Regions from separate parts of the Exiguobacterium sp. 17-1 genome, predicted to be linked through region 1. Evidence: a T-box and tRNA genes for the amino acid it is inferred to sense, from the RefSeq annotation. Region 1 holds a T-box; the other holds one or more tRNA genes.
The links. The T-box of region 1 lies ahead of ileS (isoleucine--tRNA ligase). A T-box ahead of a tRNA ligase gene usually reads a tRNA of that ligase, here a tRNA-Ile.

Region 1 (8,512 bases):
CGTGCGAAACGGCCAGTCGATTGTTTTATTCAAGTCAATGTCTCCGGTGAAGAATCAAAGCAAGGAATTGATCCGGGAGATGTCCATTCATTTTTACATGAAGTGGGGCAATATCCGATGGTCCGTGTGATCGGGTTGATGACGATGGCTCCGTTGACGGAGGACGAGCAAGTGCTCCGTTCGGTCTTTCACTCGCTTCGTGTGCTGCGGGATGAAGTGGCGGCCCGCCATTTACCGCACGCACCGTGTACGGAGTTATCAATGGGCATGTCATCAGACTATCAGATTGCCATTGAAGAAGGTGCGACATATGTCCGAATCGGAACAACTTTAGTCCAATCATAAATGGTCTAGATATACGGAAGGAGAATCGATATGGGATTCAAATCAAAAATGCAAAATCTATTTCTCGGTAACACAGACGATTTAGATGAACTCGAATATGAAAATGATGCTACAATAAATAAAGGTAGAGGTGCATCACAGCAAGAATATGATGAGTATTACGAGGAATCTACCCCGAGTGTTACTCAAAAGGAGGACCATGTGAGACAATCGAACATCGTACCCATTCATACAAAAAAGACAAAATCACAAGTCATTCTCAGTGAGCCGCGTGTGTTTAACGAAGCACAGGAAATTGGCGAACACCTTCGTCAAAATCGGGCTGTCATCGTGAACATGCAACGGATGTCTAAAGATCAATCGCGCCAAATGATCAATTTCTTATCAGGTGTCGTGTTTGCTCTTGATGGAACGATTACGACAATCAGTCAAAACACACTCCTCTGTGTACCGAACAACGTCGAGCTGGCTGGAAGTATTTCAAATCTGCTCGGTGAAGATGATATCAACCATAAGGGGTGGTAAGCATGGATTCGCAAGTCATGTACGCAATCGGTCGTACACTCAGCACGTTACTTCAATATTACAGCTACGTCATGATTGCCTATATTTTATTATCGTGGTTCCCGAATGCACGTGAATCACGATTCGGTCAAGTTCTAGCGATGTTAGTCGAACCTTTCCTCGCACCATTCCGACGGATTATCCCGCCCATCGGAGGTATGCTTGACATTTCACCTATCGTTGCCTTTCTTGTGCTTAATCTCGCACAGTCAGGTATCAGAGCGATCTTCTTGTAATGAGTGTCTATGATCATTATCGCGGACATGAGCGGGAGTTTGTCGATCTCGTCTTGAATTGGATCGACCATGTCGAAGCGACCTATACGTTTAAAGTGACAGATTTTCTGGATCCGCGCGAACAACAGATTACCCGAGAACTCGTCGGAACAAAATGCGCCCTCTTTTTTGAGGGCGGTTTTGAAGGCGCCGAACGACAGCGTGCGCTTATTGCCCCTGATTATTACGATCTTGATGCCAACGATTTTGATATTGCCATTTATCGTATCCATTATCCCACTAAATTCGTGGAGCTCTCGCATCGCCAGGTGACAGGCACATTGCTGAATGTCGGATTAAAGCGCGGGAAATTCGGTGACGTCGTCATCCAGGATCAACTCGTTCAATTTGCCGTTGCGAAAGAAGTAGCTTCTTATATCGAAGCAAATGTCGATCGTGCGGGAAAAACAAAGATTCGGTTGTCGCTCGTGGATTCAGAAGAACAGTTGAAGATTAAGGATCAAGAATGGCAAGAAGAACTGGGCTTCGTCAGTTCGCTCCGTTTTGATACGGTTGTCAGTGAAATCCTTGGTTTTTCAAGACAAAAGGCGCAAAGCCTGATTAAACAAGGTGAAAGCAAAGTGAATTATAAAATCGTCGAAGATCCAAGTTTTTTGTTGGAGGAAGGCGACTTACTCTCACTTCGTGGAACAGGACGTGTCAAGTTGATCGCCGTACTCGGCTCAACAAAACGGGATCGGATTAAATTGCAATACGGTCTGCTAAAAGGATAACCAACAAGCTGAGGGAGGATTTCATCATGCCATTGACGCCACTTGATATTCACAATAAGGAATTTACACGGAAGTTTCGCGGCTATGACGAAGATGAGGTCAATGAATTTCTTGATCAAGTCATCAAAGATTTTGAATTGTTGCTCCGTGAAAACCGTCAACAGCAAGAAGTCATTCAAAATATGCAGTCTCGTGTCGATTACTTCAGCTCGATGGAAGAAACACTAAACAAGTCCATCATCGTGGCACAAGAAGCGGCAGAAGAAGTTAAAGCCAATGCGACGAAAGAAGCGAGCTTGATCGTCAAACAAGCGGAACGAGAAGCTGAACAATTACAAGATGCGGCACAACGTCGAGCACAACGGACCGATTTCGAAGTCGAACAGATGCGTAAAAAAATCGAACTGTACCGGAATCGTTTCAAAGTGTTGATTGATGCACAGATGGAATTGTTGACGAGTCATGACTGGGATGCATTCGACAGTTCGACCCGGGGTGCGCTTGACGAGATTCCTGCAGTTGCGTATAATGACGACGATGTCATATAAGCTAAATCAATGAGAAGGACACGTCTTTTATCAGGATACTGTCAGCGAATCGGGGACTGGTGCGAGCCCGATCAGAGAATGAAAAAAGATATCCCCTTTGAGTGCGGGACTGAATGTTTTCAGTAAGCTCCGCCGTTTCGCCTCCGTTATCGGGCTCTTAAGTGGTAATCTGTTTGTTAGGATTGCTAGTAGGGTGGTACCGCGAGTTCAAGCCAAATTCGTCCCTATCAGGGGATGAGCTTGGCTTTTTTTTGTACGTAAAATACAGACAAGTGAGGGAATGCCAGATGGAATACAAAGATACGTTATTGATGATGAAGACGGAATTTCTAATGCGAGGAAACTTGCCGAAACGTGAACCAGATATGCAGGCACGTTGGAACGAGATGAATCTATATGAAGCAGTTCAAGAAAAAAATGCTGGGAAACCGGCATTCATTCTACACGACGGTCCTCCCTATGCAAACGGGGACATCCATATGGGACACGGATTAAATAAAGTCTTAAAAGACATCGTCGTCCGTTACAAATCAATGAACGGATTCCGTTCTCCGTACGTACCGGGTTGGGACACACACGGACTTCCAATCGAGACGGCTCTTCAAAAAGCGGGTGTCGACCGGAAATCGATGTCGGTCGCAGAATTCCGTGAACTGTGTGCGAAATATGCACTCGAGCAAGTTGATCATCAACGTGAACAATTCAAGCGCCTTGGTGTTCTCGGTGACTATGACAATCCATATATCACGTTGCAACCGGAATTCGAAGCAGCACAAATTCGTTTGTTCGGCGATATGGCCAATAAAGGATATATCTATAAAGGGAAAAAACCGGTATACTGGTCGCCGTCATCGGAATCGGCTCTTGCAGAAGCCGAAATCGAATACCAGGATAAACGTTCTGCTGCCATCTACGTAGCGTTCCAGGTCATGGACGGAAAAAATATCTTGGAGCCGACGGATCATTTCGTCATCTGGACAACAACACCTTGGACAATTCCGGCAAACCTTGGAATCTCAGTCAGTGGCGAGTTGACCTATGCACGCATCGAACACGAAGGAAAAGGCTATATCGTGGCCGAGACACTCGTACCGGAAGTCATCGAGGCACTGGGCTGGGAAGATGCTACGGTGGGTCGTATCTTCAACGGGGCCGACTTTGAGTACATCAAAGCGAAACATCCACTTTATGAACGGGAATCACTTGTCATGCTCGGCGATCACGTCACGGCAGAAGCGACGGGTGTCGTTCATACAGCACCTGGACACGGGGAAGATGACTTCAGAATCGGTCAAGCTTACGGTTTGGATGTCCTTTGTCCGGTTGACGACAAAGGGGTCATGACGGCAGAAGCTCCTGGTTTTGAAGGATTATTCTATGAAGATGCCAACAAAGAAATTGGTGTGGCATTGGAAGAAGCCGGTGCTTTATTAAAACTGTCATTCATCAAACACTCGTACCCGCATGACTGGCGGACGAAAAAACCAGTTATCTTCCGGGCGACACCACAGTGGTTCGCTTCAATCAAAGATTTCCGGGCTGAAATCCTCGACGAAATCAAAGAAGTCCAGTGGGTGCCGGAGTGGGGCGAAACACGTCTTCACAACATGTTCAAAGACCGTGGCGACTGGGTCATTTCCCGTCAACGCGCGTGGGGTGTCCCGTTGCCGATCTTCTATGCAGAAGATGGTACGGAAATCGTCACACCGGAAACAATCGACCATATCGCGAATCTGTTCGCTGCCCACGGATCAAACGTCTGGTATGAACGGGAAGCCGCTGATTTGTTACCGGAAGGATTCACGCATCCGGCAAGTCCGAACGGGATCTTCAAAAAAGAAACGGATATCATGGATGTCTGGTTCGATTCCGGATCATCACATGCCGGTGTTCTTGCTACACGTCCGGAACTTGAGCGTCCAGCTGACTTGTATCTAGAAGGTTCTGACCAGTACCGCGGATGGTTCAACTCGTCCCTTTCGACAGCTGTCGCAACGACAGGGAAAGCACCATACAAAGCCGTCGTCAGTCACGGGTTCGTCCTTGACGGTCAAGGCCGGAAGATGTCGAAATCAATCGGAAATACGATTGCCCCAATCCAAATCATGCAACAGTTCGGAGCGGAAATTCTTCGTCTCTGGGTCGCTTCTGTCGATTATCAATCGGACGTCCGTGCCTCGATGGACAACTTTAAACAAGTATCAGAATCATACCGAAAAATCCGCAATACGGTTCGGTTCTTGCTTGGAAACCTGGATCAGTTTGATCATACAACGCATCGAGTTGCGTTTGCTGACTTGCCGGAATCGGATCGCTTCATGCGAACGAAACTGGATCAACTCGTTGGCAAAGTAAAAGCAGCGTATGACGCCTATGACTTCATGGCCGTGTACCAGTTATTGCATAACTTCTGTGTCTTGGACTTGTCTTCGTTCTATCTCGATTACACGAAGGATATCTTGTACATCGAAAAAGAAGATGCACCAGCGCGTCGTGCCGTTCAAACGGTCATGTATGATACGGTCGTCACATTGTTACAACTGATGGCACCGGTCTTACCGCATACAGCAGACGAAGCATGGGAATTCGTTCCTGGCGTCGAGACGGCAAGTATCTTCCTGACGGATCTTCCGGAAGCACCGGAAGTAACGGAAGAGGGTCTTACGCTGATTGCGAAATGGAACAGTTTCCTTGTCTTCCGTGATGATGTCTTGAAAGCACTGGAAGAAGCACGTGCTGAGAAACTTGTCGGCAAAACGCTGGAAGCAAAATTAGAATTGGCACCAAATGACGAAACGAAAGCATTGCTTGCGACAATCGATCATCTTGAGCAGTTGTTGCAGGTTTCACAGATTGAGTTCGTCGCTTCGGCGGAGAAATCATATGGGACGACAGGTATCACCGTTCTCAAAGCAGACGGCGAAAAATGTGAACGCTGTTGGACATATTCGACTGAGCTTGGACAAGATCCGGCTCATCCGACACTTTGCCCACGTTGTACTGAAGTCGTCAATTCTTTATAATGAATCAGGGAGGGGCAGCTACGGCGACTTCGTAGCGGTCCCTCATTATTTTTGGATGTGGAGGAAAAAAGAATGTGGCTTTACTTAGCGATTGCTGCTGTACTCGTCGGAGTGGATCAATTGACGAAATGGATCGTCGTCCAACAGATGACGATTGGTCAAGCGATTGAGATCATTCCCAATTTCTTTTATTTAAATTCATACCGGAATCGTGGCGCTGCCTGGGGGATGCTTGAAGGGAAGTTTGGATTTTTCTTCGTCATCACGCTGGTCGTCGTCATTGGGCTGATTTATTTTCTTTACAAAGAAGGCACAAAAAACAAAGTATTTGCTTGGAGCGTCGCCTTATTACTCGGCGGAGCGGTCGGGAATTTCATCGACCGGATGGCACGTGGAGAAGTCGTCGACTTTTTTCATTTTTATCCGTTCGGGTATAATTTCCCGATATTTAATGTGGCAGACGTCAGTTTGACGTTTGGGGTTATTCTGATGCTGATCAGCGTCATGTTTGAAGAGCGTTTGACTAAGAAGGGAACGATTGATTAAATGAATGAACAAAATGAATGGGCTGTTAAAGCCAATGGTGCTACCGGTCGAATTGATAAATGGTTAGCAGAACAACAAGATTGGTCACGGTCACAAGTCCAGGATTGGTTAAAAGCCGGTCATGTCGAAGTCGACGGACGAATCGTCAAACCGAACTATAAGATGTCTGGCACGGAAGAAATCCTTGTCCGGATTCCAGAAGCAGTCGAGCTTGAAGTTTTACCGGAAGATATCCCGCTGGATGTCGTGTATGAAGACAGTGACGTCATTGTCATCAATAAACCTAAAGGTATGGTCGTGCATCCGGCAGCGGGTCACGTATCCGGAACACTCGTCAATGCGTTGCTCCATCACTGCCAGGATTTGTCCGGCATTAATGGCGTCAAACGTCCGGGAATTGTCCACCGAATCGATAAAGACACATCAGGTCTCTTGATGGTCGCTAAAAATGATTTGGCCCATGAATCACTGGCACAGCAATTGAAAGACAAGACGACAGAGCGTCTGTACATCGCGCTTGTCCACGGCGAGATTCCGCATGAACTGGGAACGATTGAAGCACCGGTTGGCCGTGACAAAAATGACCGTCAACGGATGACTGTGACGGATAAAAACTCGAAAGCGGCTGTGACGCATTTCCGTGTCCTTGACCGTTACGAAGGGTTCACTGTCGTTGAATGTAAGCTCGAGACAGGACGGACGCACCAAATTCGTGTCCACATGCGTTACATCGGTTTCCCGCTTGCCGGAGATCCGAAATACGGACCACGGAAAACGATGAAAATGAACGGTCAAGCGCTTCATGCTGCTGTTCTTGGATTCAAGCATCCGCGGACTGGTGAGATGTTACATTTCGAGGCACCGTTGCCGGAAGAGATGACGTTCGAGATCAGTCAGTTGAAAAAACTTGAATTAGAGTCTTGACGTTTTTCTAATAAAACGGTAGAGTATCACCTAGAGAGCGATGCGAGACATCTGCCTCAAACAATCGGTCGTCCGCGTTGACGATCCTACCCATAGCACACCTTTAAACGAGTCCGGAGAGGCTACGAAAGGGAGACATTTCATTTGTGTAGATACGTGTAGCGTGAGCTGCCCACACTTATTGTCTTCAACAACCTCCTGCGACTTTACGCAGGAGGTTTTTTTGCAGAAAGGAGCACGTCATGAAACCATCCGTCATTTTAGATGAAGCAGCAATCAGTCGGGCGCTGACACGCATCGCCCATGAAATCATCGAACGTAACAAAGGAATTGATCAACTGATGATCGTCGGCATCAAGACACGCGGGGAGACACTCGCCCGCCGTCTGGCCCGCCGGATTGAGGAGATTGAAGGTAAGCCAGTCCTGCTCGGTGTCGTTGACATCTCAATGTACCGCGATGACTTATCGAAAAAAAGTCTCGAGCCGGAAATCAAAGGTACGGACATGCCGGAGACGGTGACAGGAAAAATCATCGTCCTGGTGGATGATGTCCTATACACCGGACGCACCGTCCGTGCCGCAATGGATGCACTCGTTGATCACGGTCGTCCGAGTATGATTCAACTCGCTGTCCTCGTCGACCGGGGACACCGGGAACTTCCGATTCGACCAGATTTCATCGGCAAGAATGTCCCGACATCACGTGAAGAACAAGTTGTCGTCGCCTTATCTGAAGTCGATGACGCCGATCAAGTATTTATCAAACGTTAAACACAAATACCTTTAACGTGGTCCAGAGAGACCAGAAAGGGAGTTATCCTTATGAAAACCCACACAGCGATTCTTGATGTACAAGAACGGCCAAAACACCCCCTCCAGTGGCTGATGCTCAGTCTTCAACATGTCTTCGCGATGTTTGGCGCGACGGTCCTTGTTCCGTTATTGACGGGATTAAACACATCCGTTGCCCTCGTCGCAAGCGGAGTCGGCACTTTGATTTTCCTCGCCGTCACACGCTTTAAAGTCCCGACGTACTTAGGTTCAAGTTTTGCTTATATCGTTCCGATCATTGCCGTCAGTGAACGCTGGGGAGTGGAAGATGCGCTTGTCGGCGGAATGGTCGCAGGGCTGGTCTACGGAATCGTTTCTCTCGTCATCACGTATACTGGTGTCGGTTGGCTGATGAAACTCTTGCCACCGGTCGTCATCGGACCTGTCATCATGGTCATCGGATTATCGCTTGCTCCAACGGCCGTCAACATGGCGATGAACGGGGCGGATGGGAAGTACAGCGGTACATTCCTACTTGTCGCCTTGACGACACTTGCTGTGACCTTGCTTGCGATGACGTACTTCAAAGGGATGTGGAGTACAGTGCCAATCCTGTTCGGTATTCTGACGGGATATCTTGTCGCCGTCGCTGCGGGAATCGTCGACTTCACGTCACTGAAACAAGCGAGCTTTTTCCAAATTCCGAACTTTACGGTACCATTCCTAGATTACTCACCAACTTTGAACTGGGCCGCACTTGCGCTCATCGTCCCAGTCACA
Region 2 (8,512 bases), on a different contig from region 1:
CTACCGATGAACTATTAAACCAAAATGAATCCAACGTAAAAGAATTGTAAAGGCGTGTGTTTCTGCGTTTACAAACTCAACTTCATTAGAAAAACAGGTCAATCCATACAAAAAAAAGCGAAGATGAGTTTCCTCATCTTCGCTTCACTAGTTAATTTGGCTTAGTTTGCCATGGAACATCTTTCACATTAAAGTATGCCTTCACTAAATCATGACCAATTTTCGAGTTGACGGTTTCCTGCTCCATATATGGAAGGAACACGGCCCATGCCATCTCTGGATTGTCGTATGGCGCCCAGCCGACTAAGTTCGAGTTCAACGAGCGAACCGGTTGTCCACTTCCATCCCGAAGTGCAATTCCGTCTTCGCCGTAGACGCTGACCTGAGCCGTTCCGGTTTTCGCCGCCGCATCGATGCCGGTTTGGGCAATGATTTTCGCTGTCCCGCGTTCCCCTTTGACAACACGGTGGAATCCTTCACGGACATGATCAATATTCGCTTGACTGACTTCGATCCGGTTTAAATAGTTCGTTTTAAAACTGTAATCGACTTGCTTCGTTCCGTCTTCAATTGAATTCGATGCTAAGACTTCTTTTAAGAAGTGTGGCTGTACACGGTACCCGCCATTTGCCAGTGTCGAAACGTACTGCGCAACTTGGAGTGGTGTAAAGGCATCGTATTGACCAATTACTCGGTCCATCAGGAGCGTGACGCGGTCCGGTGTCCCTTGTACCCCTTTTGCTTCATACGGAAGATCGATTCCCGTTGTCACACCGAGACCAAACTGACTGTAATAGTTCTGCATGATGGCCGCTGCCGCATCGACGCTCGCACCAGCGACACCGTTAGTCGGATAGTTTGCCATCCGCATTGCGATGTTAAACATGTAGACGTTTGACGAACGTTCGAGTGCCGTTAAGTCCGTAATCGGTCCCATATTGACGTACGATCCTTTTTTCGTCCCACCGATTGTAATCGGCGCATCATTGATGACTTCGTTTTGACGGATGACGCCTTCTTGAAGTCCCATTGCGACCGTTGCCCCTTTAATCGTCGAACCGATTTGCAGGGAAGTTAACACGTTATTGATCGCAACATCACTGAATTTATTCGTTGCCGTATCGAGCTTTTGACCGGACATGGCCAAAATCTCACCGGTTTTCGGATTCATGACAACGGCATATCCTTCTTTCAGATAACCGCTTCCCATGCCGCGACCCATTCTGATTGCCTGTTGTAGAATTTGATCGACTTGTTTATTGTATTCCGCATCAACCGTCAGGACGAGATCTTTCCCGGATTCGCCTTCTTCACGATTCGGTTCACCGACCGGTTCACCGTTAAACGTTTCATACACATCGTAAGCCGGTTTTCCACGTAACAGATCTTCATACTGTTGCTCGAGGAATGATGTTCCGACCCGGTCGTTCAGGCTGTATCCTTTTGCCTTGAATTCCGCTTGTTGTTCTGCTGGAATTTTCGAGTACTTCCCGAAGATATTTCGTAACGTTCCTTCATATGGATATGAGCGTTCATAAAACGGCTCAACCGATACTCCTTTTAGATCTTCAAGGTTCTCATCGATAATCGCCATTTCTTTAGCATTTGCTCCTAATTTAACGAGCTGCGGATCAAGGGCATAACCGACTTCCATGTTGTGTTTGATGGCGATGATTTCCATCGTCTTATCATCAAAGTCGATATCTTTTTTCGTAATCGTATCGAGACGGATTTGATCCTGCTCCGAAATCGATAATTTATTTTGTTCTTCCACATCCGGATAACGTTTTGCTACTGCTTCTTTATACCGGCGATCCGATTCTTCACTGTTAACGGCTACCCAGTAATCTTTCATATCACGTTCCGTTACTTTCCAATCGTTTTTCGGAAGATTGATGATTGCTGCAAGACGCGAAGCGATTTCAATTCGTTCGTCGACTTTCGTATTTTGGGAACGACGATAGACAATCGAGTATTTCGAGATCGTATCGACTAAAAGCCTTCCGTCCCGGTCATAAATCTTACCACGAGGAACTTCGTATTTCGAAGCAATCATTTCCGTTTTTTGAACTTCCCGTGAAATCTTTTCACCATTTACAATTTGGACAACACCTAAGCGAAAAATTAAAATCGCAAACAATAAAAATACTACAAAAAACATTAAGTTAAGGCGAAGCGGCAGATGATTCCGCCGTTTTCCCTTCACCGTGATTCGTTTCGCCATGGCGTACTCCCCTATCGTTCAAAAAGTCATCTTGTTTCATTATATAGAAGGAAACTTTCCATAACAACCTATCCCATCATTTTCCGCATTAAAAAAACATCGATTCCCGAAATGGAAATCGATGTTTGGATATAACAATTATTTTGCGTCAGCGTAAAGTTTTGCCACGTGATCCCAGTCAACGACGTTAAAGAACGCGTTGATGTAATCAGGGCGACGGTTTTGATAGTTGAGATAATACGCATGTTCCCAAACATCAAGTCCAAGAATCGGCGTTTTGCCTTCCATAACTGGCGTATCTTGGTTTGGTGTTGAAACGACTGCTAATTTGCCACCGTCAACGATGAGCCATGCCCAACCTGAACCAAAACGTGTTGTAGCTGCTTTTGCAAACTCATCTTTGAAAGCATCAAACGAACCAAATGACTCGTCGATTGCCGAAGCAAGTTCACCAGTTGGTGTTGCACCATCGTTCTTTTTCAAGAGTTTCCAGAAAAACGAGTGGTTCCAATGACCGCCACCGTTGTTACGGACAGCTGTTTGAATGTTTGCAGGAAGTGAATCGAGGTTTTGAAGTAATTCTTCAAGTGATTTTCCTTCGTGCTCTGACCCTTCAAGTGCTGCATTGACGTTCGTGACATACGTATTGTGGTGTTTAGAGTGGTGAATCTCCATCGTACGAGCATCGATATGTGGCTCTAGCGCATCATAAGCGTAGCCGAGTTCTGGTAATTCAAATTTTGACATTTTCATGTCCCCCTTTATCCTATTTTCGGAATTTCAGTACTCTTTAAGACTAGCAAAAATAGTTGGTCAGGCGCAAGCAATGACCCTCAGAAATTACTGTTCGTCACGCGGGGCAAATACAGAGACACCGCCGCCTGGAACTGGGAAGACTCCGAATCCTTCTTCATCAATTACAACCGGTTCTTCCTGGTGGTTCGTATAATCGAACCATTCTTCTCCGGCACGCGTTTCGCCAACGAACATCCGCTTTTCGCACATGTCAGCGTTCGAAAGCAGGACCGCACATCCCGAGTTCGGGAATTCTTCCACACCACGACGGACCCAGCCGACACAATGCGCATCATCCAGATAATCTTCCTGTTCGCCGTATGCTTTATGATAACGCGTATACAACAAGGCATCGATCATCTCTTTTTTACCTTCTACCGGATGTGGTCCTTGGACACCATAGTAGTCTCCGTAGAAGACACATGGATAACCATCTTTGCGTAATAAAACAGAAGCATATGCATGCTGTTTGAACCAGTCATCAATCCATGACTCAAGCGATTCGCCCGGTTGTGAATCATGATTATCAACAAATGTCACGGCATTCGTCGGGTGGGATTCAACAAGTGTATCAGCAAACAACGTCGTTAAATCAAAGTCCTGTCCTTGTTGCGATGCTTCGTGGAATTTATAGTGAAGCGGCACATCAAACAAATCAATTGTATAATCAACGCTGTCTAAGAATTGGCGGCAATCATCCAAATCCGATTTCCAGAACTCACCGACCATATAGAAACCGTCCGGATTGTCTCCAATCATCGATTTGGCGAACTCATTGACGAATTCGTAGTTGATATGTTTGATGGCATCCAAACGGAAACCTTGGCAGTTGATTGTCTCTTTAAACCAATTTCCCCAGTTAATCATCTCTTCACGCACTTCTAGGTGGTTGTAATCGATGTTCGCGAACATCAAATAGTCATAGTTTCCGAATTCATTGTCAACTTGATCGTTCCAATCTTTATTTTTTCCGGAGATCTTAAAGACACCCGTTTTTTCTTCCCGTGCATCAAAATCTGTTCCGTTGAAGAATTCATGTGTCCAAATGAAATCTGAGTACTTACCGTTTCGACCTGGGAACGTAAACTTCGTCCAAGCATCGATTTCAAATTCTTCTGAAATTTCTTGCGAACGGTCTTCCGGATGGACTTCGACAACTTTAATTGTCTCAAGTTCATCTGCCGCTGCCTTATGGTTCATGACGACATCGGCATAAATCGCGATATCATTTTCATGTGCGACTTGAATGGCTTCGATCAGCTCGTCTTTTGTTCCGTACTTCGTGCGGACCGTTCCTTTTTGGTCAAACTCTCCTAAATCATAGACATCGTAAATGCCATACCCTGTATCTTCATCTGATTGTCCCTTTGAAGCGGGTGGAATCCAAACAGATGTGATGCCTGCAGCACGCAGTTCCGGCGCTCTCTCTTTTAAGCGCTGCCAATGCTTCCCATCATTCTCTACATGCCACTCAAAAAACTGCATCATTGTATGGTTACGTTCCATCTCTCTTCGCTCTCCCTTAAATTGCCATAGTATGAATATTATTGTATGAACATTATTACAATATCTTTAATATTCCCCAAGCAACCAAAAATAAACGCACACCCTAAAAAAAAGAGTGTACGTTTATACAATGGACCCTGCAGGACTCGAACCTGCGACCGGACGGTTATGAGCCGTCAGCTCTAACCAGCTGAGCTAAGGGTCCTTAAGTAATAGTAGCGGCGGAGGGAGTCGAACCCACGACCTCACGGGTATGAACCGTACGCTCTAGCCAGCTGAGCTACACCGCCATGATGTTTAAAAACGACTAACATTAGATTACTAAAACCAATCTAAAATGTCAATAAATTATCTTAAAAAAGCAAAAAGGAATTTCTATTCAGAAATTCCTCTTCTTTCATGATTTTGTTCACGCTGTTCCAGAACGTTGTTCGAGTACTAAATCCGTAATATTGACGGCATGGTCACCAATCCGTTCTAAATTCGACAGCAAATCTACAAAAATCATGCCGGCTTGACCTGTACATTCGCCTGCGTTGACCCGTAAGACATGATGTTTCCGGAATGATCGTTCGAGTGAATCGAGCTTCCCTTCCAGTTCAAGTACTTGACGCGCCAGCGAAACATCGTCCGTTTCAACGGCTTTAATGGCTGTCCCAACGATTTTTTGGGTCAAGATGTACATTTCATCCAGTTCTTTTTTCGCCTTCTCAGTAAATGTAATCCGATTGACGATTTGGAAATCAACCAGTTCGATGACGTTTTCGACATGGTCACCAATTCGTTCAAAATCGTTGACCGCATGCATGAGAAGTGAGTGACCGTTTGATTCCCGCTCGGACAAGTCATGTGCTGCAACTTTAACAAGATAACTGGTCACTTCTGTGTTCAGATGATTGATGGCATACTCGATTTGACCTGCATCCGAGACATCTTTTTTATCATGCGATTGTGTATAACGATGTGCTTTCCCGAGTGCGTCTTTTGAGAATTCTCCCATTCGCAAGACTTCCAGTTTCGCCTGACTTAAAGCAAGTGACGATGACTGATTCAAGATGTTTTGATCGAGGTGCCGCGGTTTTGAATCGACGGTCGTATCCGTTCCCGGTACGACTTTTTGGACGAGCCAAGCAATTTGCGCGATGAACCAGCACTGAATCAACGTATTGACGACGTTAAATGTTCCGTGGGCAAAGGCAATCTGCATTTTTGGTTCAAGATTAAGCGCTCCTGTAATCCACGTGATAAAACTTGAGAACAGCGGTAAGGCAATCAAGAATAAAATCGTTCCGACAATATTGAAGATCACGTGTGCCGCCGCTGTACGTTTTGCAGCGATTGAAGCACCGAGTGCTGCCAGTACTGCAGTGATCGTTGTTCCGATGTTATCCCCAAACAAGACCGGTAATGCGGCTTTAATATCAATCATTCCACCATCGTATAATTCCTGCAGAATACCGATCGTCGCAGAGGATGACTGAACCAATATAGTAAAGACTGTTCCGACGAACACACCGAGCAACGGACTATCTGACATCGAGACCGTCAAATCACGGAACCATTCACTCGATTCAAGAGGTGCCATTCCGTCACCCATTAATGTCAATCCATAAAAGAGAGCTCCAAATCCAAAGAAGATTTGGCCAATGTATTGAATCCTTTCTTTATTGAAGAAGAAAATCAAGAATGCTCCGATTGCAATCGCAGGGAGTGCCGCTTCCTTCACGTTAAAGCCGATGATAAAAGCAGTGATTGTCGTTCCAATGTTCGCCCCCATGACGACACCAATGGCTTGACGTAAATTCATCAAGCCCGCACTCACTAAACCGACGACAATGACGGTTGTTCCGGATGACGACTGGATCAAGACCGTGACGACAATACCAGCCAAAATCCCGAGAAACGGGTTGGAGGTATATTTATCTAAAATGTACCGTAAACGGTCTCCCGCTGTTTTTTGAAGACCATCTCCCATATACTTAATACCGAATAGGAAAATACCCAGTCCACCGATAAAGGTGAAAATCATTTCCTGTAAATCATAGTTCATCTTGTCATCTCCTCATATACAAAGTGGAATTGATTTGTTCTTAAGAATTCATTATTTCAACCTCCCCTATTATGTAAAGGTCTAGTGAACTTGTAAATAGTTTTTCAGACATTCGATTGTTAAGGTTTTATTAATCTGTACCGATACAGATTAACCCTTTGAATAAAAGGTTTTTCATCAAATTAAATCTTGTTATAAAACAGAAGAAAGAGTGATTTAATTGCATTTTTTAAGTCAACTGATTAATTACTTACAAACTACCCTAATTCCAAACCGAGGATTTTTAAAGACCCGCCTTGCCGATGTATCCCTTTATTTTTGTGGATTAGCATGGATTTCCCTGTGGTCAACAATCATCGATAGTATTTTTCTTCAGCAATCGATTCCGTTCATCATTTGGTTCATCCTGCATTTCATCTTCATTGCAATCGCCATTTTGTTATACCTGTTATTTTTCTCTTATCTAAATCGCTGGTTCATTCAGTGGATTTTGCCAAGACCCTGGGCGTATCGCCAAGTGTTTCCTTATACTGTCGCCGCAAACATCTGGACTTTCCCGATTGGAGTTTTCCTTTACCAATTCGGATATCCGACTTTAGGAGCTGCATTCATTATCATCGGCCATCTCGTTTATTCGCTGACACCACTTCTGCTTGTTCGAAAAAAGAAAAAATCGTCCCGTCCGTCTTCTTGAAATCAGATGAATCACTGGATTTAAGAAAAAAACGTCCGCCCGGCGACGGATTGACTTTCCACCATTCGTGTTAAACAATTGTAAATGTTCAATTTTCGTTCTTGTTTCTCGATTTTTAGGGAATAGTTCGATATGATAGTACAAGTAGTCATAAACAATCTGGCGTTATGCCACAAAAGGAGATTTTCGATATGCCGAAAATGGTCCATCGCTCTAAGACTCGTCCCGTTCGTGTTGGGGACCTTGTCATTGGTGGAAGTAATGAAGTCATCATTCAAAGTATGACGACAACAAAAACACACGACGTCGAAGCGACTGTCGCTGAAATTTTACGTCTAGAAGAAGCAGGATGCCAAATCGTCCGCGTTGCTTGTCCGGAAGAACGTGATGCGCTCGCACTTGCTGAAATCAAAAGCCGGATCAATATCCCGCTTGTCGTAGATATTCATTTCAACTATAAACTTGCTCTCATGGCGATCGAAGCGGGTGTCGATAAAATTCGGATCAACCCGGGTAACATCGGACGTCGCGAGAAAGTCGAAGCGGTCGTTACGGCAGCAAAAGCGAAAAATATTCCGATCCGGATTGGCGTCAATGCCGGTTCGCTCGAGAAACACATTCTTGAGAAATACGGTTATCCGACAGCTCGCGGGATGGTCGAAAGTGCTTTGCACCACATTAAGATTCTCGAGGATCTTGATTTCCACGATATCATCGTTTCCTTGAAGGCATCTGACGTTCAATTGGCGCTTGAAGCGTATCAGCTCGCTTCTGAATCATTTGATTACCCGCTGCACGTTGGAATCACGGAATCGGGTCCTTTACGGACAGGTTCATTAAAATCAGCTGCCGGTCTCGGTGCGATTCTATCACGTGGTATCGGTAACACAGTCCGTGTCTCCCTTTCTGCCGATCCGGTTGAAGAAGTCAAAGTCGCAAAAGAAGTCTTGAAATCATTTGGTCTTGCTGCAAACGCTGCAACGTTGATTTCTTGCCCAACATGCGGACGTATTGAAATCGACTTAATGGCAATTGCCGCAGAAATCGAAGACTATATCGATAAAATTCAAGTCAACATCAAAGTTGCCGTTCTCGGTTGTGCCGTCAACGGTCCTGGGGAAGCACGCGAAGCCGATATCGGAATTGCCGGCGCGCGTAACGAAGGATTATTATTCCGTCACGGAGAAATCATCCGAAAAGTTCCAGAAGCGACGATGGTCGAAGAATTGAAAAAAGAAATCGA

Region 2: it encodes a tRNA-Ile, which carries the amino acid that the T-box ahead of ileS (isoleucine--tRNA ligase) is inferred to sense. The anticodon was not compared.

The regions. Positions count from the first base shown of each region.
Region 1 covers NZ_JALIGJ010000001.1:846,782-855,293, forward strand. Annotated here, with positions in the region: gene MUN34_RS04130 (YggS family pyridoxal phosphate-dependent enzyme) at 1-345, shown strand, start outside; gene MUN34_RS04135 (cell division protein SepF) at 547-870, shown strand; gene MUN34_RS04140 (YggT family protein) at 873-1,145, shown strand; gene MUN34_RS04145 (YlmH family RNA-binding protein) at 1,145-1,918, shown strand; gene MUN34_RS04150 (DivIVA domain-containing protein) at 1,945-2,466, shown strand; T-box leader at 2,467-2,695, shown strand; gene ileS (isoleucine--tRNA ligase) at 2,754-5,489, shown strand; gene lspA (signal peptidase II) at 5,562-6,035, shown strand; gene MUN34_RS04165 (RluA family pseudouridine synthase) at 6,036-6,959, shown strand; gene pyrR (bifunctional pyr operon transcriptional regulator/uracil phosphoribosyltransferase PyrR) at 7,202-7,732, shown strand; gene MUN34_RS04175 (uracil-xanthine permease family protein) at 7,784-8,512, shown strand, end outside.
Region 2 covers NZ_JALIGJ010000003.1:44,552-53,063, forward strand. Annotated here, with positions in the region: gene MUN34_RS09930 (peptidoglycan D,D-transpeptidase FtsI family protein) at 152-2,224, opposite strand; gene MUN34_RS09935 (superoxide dismutase) at 2,363-2,971, opposite strand; gene MUN34_RS09940 (alpha-amylase) at 3,065-4,525, opposite strand; tRNA gene MUN34_RS09945 (tRNA-Ile) at 4,657-4,730, opposite strand; tRNA gene MUN34_RS09950 (tRNA-Met) at 4,742-4,815, opposite strand; gene MUN34_RS09955 (Na/Pi cotransporter family protein) at 4,935-6,575, opposite strand; gene MUN34_RS09960 (hypothetical protein) at 6,796-7,269, shown strand; gene ispG (flavodoxin-dependent (E)-4-hydroxy-3-methylbut-2-enyl-diphosphate synthase) at 7,461-8,512, shown strand, end outside.